One region of the Pseudomonas sp. FG43 genome, then DNA from elsewhere that is predicted to be linked to it. Evidence: predicted binding sites of a transcription regulator. Region 1 holds the regulator's gene; the other holds the start of a gene.
The links. The regulator sigma-54, encoded in region 1, starts transcription at its own class of promoters, with help from an activator protein. The targets are predictions, from matches to a motif close to ANTGGCATNNANNTTGCTNT.
Positions count from the first base shown of each region.

Region 2: the regulator sigma-54 is predicted to act here: its motif matches at 1,545-1,564, upstream of ACODS3_RS24650 (circularly permuted type 2 ATP-grasp protein).

Region 1 covers NZ_JBMDJL010000001.1:191,021-194,228, forward strand. The annotation lists gene lptB (LPS export ABC transporter ATP-binding protein) at 1-358, shown strand, start outside; gene ACODS3_RS00885 (RNA polymerase factor sigma-54) at 543-2,036, shown strand; gene hpf (ribosome hibernation-promoting factor, HPF/YfiA family) at 2,113-2,421, shown strand; gene ptsN (PTS IIA-like nitrogen regulatory protein PtsN) at 2,433-2,897, shown strand; gene rapZ (RNase adapter RapZ) at 2,900-3,208, shown strand, end outside.
Region 2 covers NZ_JBMDJL010000028.1:11,334-14,541, forward strand. The annotation lists gene ACODS3_RS24645 (alpha-E domain-containing protein) at 1-89, opposite strand, end outside; gene ACODS3_RS24650 (circularly permuted type 2 ATP-grasp protein) at 102-1,511, opposite strand; gene ACODS3_RS24655 (ribonuclease E inhibitor RraB) at 2,001-2,342, opposite strand; gene ACODS3_RS24660 (hypothetical protein) at 2,588-2,824, opposite strand; gene ACODS3_RS24665 (LTA synthase family protein) at 2,965-3,208, opposite strand, start outside.

The DNA of each region.
Region 1 (3,208 bases):
GGAATTCCACATCACCCATATCCGCGACAACCTGGGCATGAGCCTTTCGGGTGGCGAACGTCGCCGCGTGGAAATTGCCCGCGCACTGGCCACCGCCCCCAAGTTCATCCTGCTCGATGAGCCTTTCGCAGGCGTTGACCCCATCTCGGTGGGCGATATCAAACAGATCATTCATCACCTGAAAGCCAAGGGCATCGGCGTGCTGATCACCGATCACAACGTCCGCGAAACCCTGGATATCTGCGAAACCGCTTACATCGTCAACGATGGACAACTGATTGCCGAAGGCGACTCGCAAACCATTCTGGCCAACCAGTTGGTGAAAGAAGTCTACCTCGGCCACGAGTTCCGCCTGTAGTCGACCCTGTGTGAGCTCTTTTGATGCGAGCTTTGCCTGGACATCCTGTTGACAATGCATTTTTTGTCATGATGCTCTAGGCAAACACTTCAGATTCAGGCATATAACTTGCTTAAGCTGGCGCTTCGGCGCCCTGTAGTGGATGGCGCATGTGCGCCGGCGAATAAGGTGTTTAGCCCCTGCCATGAAACCATCGCTAGTCTTGAGAATGGGCCAGCAGCTGACGATGACGCCGCAGCTGCAACAGGCTATCCGCTTGCTCCAGTTATCGACCCTGGACCTCCAGCAAGAGATTCAGGAAGCACTGGAATCCAACCCTATGCTGGAACGTCAGGAAGAAGGCGACGACTTCGACAACTCCGACCCTCTGGCTGACAACATCGAGCAAAAGCCCAATACAGACGTTCAGGAACCCAGCTACCAGGAAACCGCACCGACTGTGGATAACCTGGAAGACGGCGAGTGGAACGAACGCATTCCAAACGAATTACCTGTCGACACCGCCTGGGAAGATGTCTATCAGACCAGCGCCAGCAGCCTGCCCAGCAACGATGACGATGAATGGGACTTCACCACCCGTACATCCGCTGGCGAAAGCCTGCAAAGCCACCTGCTATGGCAATTGAATGTCGCGCCGATGTCCGACAAGGACCGGCTGATTGCCGTCACCCTGATCGACTGCATCAATAACCAGGGTTATCTCGACGAAACCCTCGAAGAGATAGTCGAAGCCTTCGACCCCGAGCTGGATATCGAACTCGACGAAATCGAAGCCGTTCTGCACCGCATTCAGCAATTTGAACCCGCTGGTATCGGCGCTCGCAACCTGAGCGAATGCCTGTTGCTGCAACTGCGTCAGTTGCCGGTAAAAACCCGCTGGCTGGCAGAAGCCCAGCGCCTGGTAACCGACTACATCGATCTGCTGGGCAGCCGCGACTATACGCAGCTCATGCGCCGCATGAAGCTCAAGGAAGACGAACTGCGCCAGGTCATCGAACTGGTCCAGAGCCTTAATCCTCGCCCCGGCTCCCAGATCGAGTCCACAGAAGCCGAATACGTCGTGCCCGACGTGATCGTACGCAAGGACAACGAGCGCTGGCTGGTAGAGCTGAATCAGGAGTCGGTACCGCGCCTGCGCGTCAACCCTCAGTACGCCGGATTCGTGCGCCGTGCCGACACCAGCGCCGACAACACCTTCATGCGCAACCAGTTGCAGGAAGCACGCTGGTTCATCAAGAGCCTGCAAAGCCGCAACGAAACACTGATGAAGGTTGCCACCCAGATCGTCGAGCACCAGCGCGGTTTTCTCGAATACGGCGATGAGGCCATGAAACCGCTCGTCCTGCATGACATCGCCGAAGCGGTAGGCATGCACGAGTCGACGATTTCCCGCGTGACCACTCAGAAGTTCATGCACACCCCACGGGGCATTTACGAGCTGAAATACTTCTTTTCCAGCCACGTAAGCACCTCCGAAGGCGGCGAATGCTCTTCGACAGCTATCCGCGCAATCATTAAAAAACTGGTTGCTGCCGAAAATCAGAAAAAGCCGTTGAGTGATAGCAAGATCGCTGGTTTACTGGAGGCACAAGGCATTCAAGTAGCCCGTCGCACAGTTGCCAAGTACCGCGAATCACTGGGGATTGCACCTTCGAGTGAACGCAAGCGACTGATGTGATGCAGGCAGAGCCACAGCGTTCCAGCGGCAGGACTCAACACCTGCCTCTTTATGCACTGGCAAAGGAGAAAGCTGTATGCAAGTCAATATCAGTGGACACCAACTGGAAGTGACCAAGCCCCTTCGTGAATACGTTGAGCTCAAGCTCAAGAAGCTCGAAGGGCATTTTGACAAGATTACTAATGTGCAGGTCACGCTGGCTGTCGAGAAGCTGAAACAGAAAATCGAAGCCACTCTGCACATCCATGGTGGAGAGGTCGTAGCCAACGCCGAACATGACGACATGTACGCGGCAATCGACCTTCTCACTGATAAGCTCGACAGACAATTGCTCAAGCATAAGGAGAAGCAGCAGAACATCCTTAAAGGTGCGACAGCTCGCTGACACTCATCCCAATGATCCGACTTGAAAATATCCTGACCCCCGGCCGTTCATGCGTGAACGTGTCGGGCGGCAGTAAAAAACGTGTACTCGAACAAATTGCCAACCTGATCGGTCGTGAAGTACCGAGCATGGATCAGCAAAGTGTGTTTGAAAGCCTTGTTGCCCGCGAAAAACTGGGATCTACCGGTTTCGGCAACGGCATTGCCATCCCCCATTGCCGCCTTGCAGGCTGTGAAACGCCTGTCAGCGCTGTTATGCGCCTGGAATCCCCCATCGATTTCGACGCCATCGATGGCGCCCCGGTAGACCTGCTATTCGTCCTGCTCGTCCCGGAAGCTGCTACCGATGAACACCTGGAGCTGCTGCGCCAGATAGCCAGTATGCTTGACCGCACAGAAGTACGTGACCGCCTACGCAGTGCCGAAAGCGGTGAAACGCTTTATAAAGTGGTGCTGGACGTACAGAACGGTAACTGATCATGCGCATGATCGTCGTCAGTGGTCGCTCAGGCTCCGGCAAGAGCACAGCTCTGGATGTACTGGAGGACAACGGTTTCTATTGCGTTGACAACCTCCCTGCCGGCCTGCTGCCTGAACTGGCCGAACGCGCCCTGATAAACACCGAACTGGCCGAACCGCTGCTGGCGGTGTCCATTGATGCACGCAACCTCCCGAGCCACTTGACGCGCTTCCCGCAAATGCTCGCCGAGGTTCGTGCACGCAATATCCAGTGCGACATTCTTTATCTGGATGCCGACGAAGCGACCTTGCTCAAGCGGTTCTCCGAA
Region 2 (3,208 bases), on a different contig from region 1:
TAACTCACGTCCATCATTCGGGCGAGGTTCTCCGCTCGCTCCAGGTAACGCGACATCCAGAAAAGATCCGAGGCAGTTCTACTTAGCATTGGCAGGTATCCTTAATCCTCGACCACCCAGGTGTCCTTGGTTCCACCACCTTGCGACGAGTTCACCACCAGCGAGCCTTCACGCAGCGCTACTCGGGTAAGCCCGCCAGGCACGACGCGGGTTTCGCGGCCGGAGAGGACAAATGGGCGCAAGTCGATATGTCGCGGGGCGATGCCGTTCTCGACGAAGGTCGGACAGGTCGACAGGGACAAGGTCGGTTGGGCGATATAAGCGTGTGGCTTGGCTTTGAGACGGGCACGGAACGATTCGATTTCAGCAGCACTTGCCGCAGGACCGACCAGCATTCCGTAACCACCGGAGCCCTGGGTTTCCTTGACCACCAGATCACCCAGATTGGCCAGCACATGGGACAGCTCTTCAGGCTTGCGGCACTGCCAGGTCGGCACGTTCTTGAGGATCGGCTCTTCATCCAGATAGAAACGGATCATGTCTGTGACATATGGATAAATCGACTTGTCGTCGGCCACCCCGGTGCCGATGGCATTGGCCAGGACCACATTGCCGGAACGATAGGCCGACAGCAGGCCCGGAACACCCAGCATCGAATCGGGGTTGAAGGCCAGCGGATCGAGGAAGGCATCGTCCAGACGGCGGTAGATCACATCAACGGCTTTCGGGCCGTCGGTGGTGCGCATGAAGACACGATCATCACGGACGAAAAGGTCAGCCCCTTCCACCAGTTCAACGCCCATCTCCCGCGCCAGAAAGGCGTGCTCGAAAAATGCGCTGTTGAAACGACCAGGCGTCAGGACCACAACGCTTGGGTTGTCCAGATGGCTCGAACTCTTGAGCGTGTCGAGCAACAGGTTCGGGTAGTGATCGATCGGTGCAATGCGTTGCGCGGCGAACAGCTCCGGGAACAGGCGCATCATCATCTTGCGATCTTCGAGCATGTAGCTCACGCCACTCGGGGTGCGCAGGTTGTCTTCAAGCACGTAATAAGTGCCATCGCCATCGCGCACCAGATCGACCCCGGAGATGTGCGAGTACAGATCACGATGCAGATTCAGACCTTGCATTGCCAACTGGTATTGCTCGTTGGCCAGGACCTGCTCGGCAGGAATGATGCCCGCCTTGATGATCCGTTGATCGTGATACAGGTCGGCGAGAAACATGTTCAACGCCTTGACGCGCTGAATGCAGCCGCGCTCCACAACCCGCCATTCACTGGCAGGAATGCTGCGCGGGATCGTATCGAAGGGGATCAACCTTTCGGTCCCCTGCTCGTCACCATAGAGCGTGAACGTGATCCCGGCGCGATGAAACAATAGATCGGCTTCACGCCGGCGTTGAGCCAGAAGCTCAGGAGGCGTATCCCCCAACCAGCGGGCAAATTCCCGATAATGCGGGCGGACCTGACCGCCAGCGTCGTACATCTCGTCATAAAAGGTGCGGATCATGCCGTACTCCTTGTCACCATGGACATCAGGGCCTTCGCAAGGCCCGTGCCATCGGCATAAACGCTTTAATATCAACAACTTATGTAAAACAAGAACATCCAGCGCACCATTCCTGTGCAATAAACGCCCCAGTCAATTCTCCTACGCCTCATTCGGAAGCGTCAGTCACTCGCGAAATCTATCACCAGCATAGTCAGTGTTGATTTGATGGTGAGATATTAGTTCGCCACAATCACCAGCACCGAGCAAACAAAGGCCCGAATGCCTGTTTCACGTTTTTTTCTGGAAATATGTCAGCACCTGCGCCCTCGCGCCTTTATAACCGGACTTCCCTTCAAGCCACTCCATTGAGTGGCTTTTTTTTGACCATCGAATTTACTTCAGTGGGCTTTCGCGAATGAATTCGCTCCTGCCACCAGCACCCAAAAACAAGACCGGCCAATTGCAGAGTGCTCCGCAATTGGCCGGTCGTGACTGGATCGAGATGATTCATGCGTGCAGTCTTCTGATCTCCGCTGTGACCCCCCATCCTTCAACTTCACCGTCCATCGGTGAAATCACGCTCTGGAAGTCTTGCTCAAAGTCTCCGATCCCGTCGTACGTGGCATACATGACCTTGCTCAATTGCAAGTGCCACGCACCGTCGTCACGCACGTTGATCTGGGTATTGATGGATTCACCACGAAACTGTCCTGCTGCCTGCCGCGCCCTTTCCTCATCCGGGAATACGGCATAGAACTCGATGGGGTAACTGCGTGCAAAATCAAAACCGCCTTCTTTCATGCGGCGCAGTACGTTACTGCTGATGTCCTCTTGATAGGCTGTGCTCATGAAACGTCCTCCTATGCAACGATAGATAGAGTTTCAACTCTTCCAGAACGACCACCTTGGCGGGGGTCGCCACACGACAGTTAATCCGAAGTGGGGAATCAAGCATGAAGCTGACCAAACCGAGCCTGTGACAGCTCGGGTTTCGACATGGAGAGGCCGACGTATCGGCCTCGTTTGCAGAGTAGACCCATCTCGGGTCGGCTGCCAAGTGCCTGACACAACAAGTCTTTGCGTGTGTAAATGAATCAGATTACTTCTGTAATGGAAATGATCTGGACACTGTTGTGATCCTTGAGGGTTTTCACTGTGGGCTCCTCGGTTCTCCCCTCCAGATCATTGAGGTTCAGTTCATCGGTGACCGGAAACAGAATGGGACGCAGAAGACGTGCCGCAGCCTCCTCGCTCGGGCGCTCCAGTGAATCAATATCATGACGTTGCTGTACACCATCTTTATCGATATATGAAATGGCCCACTGTCTCATCGATGTCTCCAGAACAAAGCCAGAACGCTGGCCTACATGATCTGGACCTTTTGCCAACGGCATTCGTTCAAGAAAAATGCAGGTAAAAAGAAAGGCCCTCGCAACCAGTGCAGAGGGCCTTCGTTCATGACAGCAAAAGATCAGTTAGGGTTCTTGCTGGCCTCTACCCCGGCAGTGTTATCCAGAAGGCTCTTGGTGGCTGTCTGCAGGAAGCTTTCCAGCTTCTGCTTGAGCTCGGCCGTGTCCGGAGCATCGGGAACCACTTCGGCATGCGGGTTGGCGCCCAGTGTGTAGGTCATGACCTTGGCAGGCATTTCCGTTGGTTCGATCAGGATACGGTTGCCATGGATGATAGCCACCACCTGCTCGCTGCCCGACGGTTTG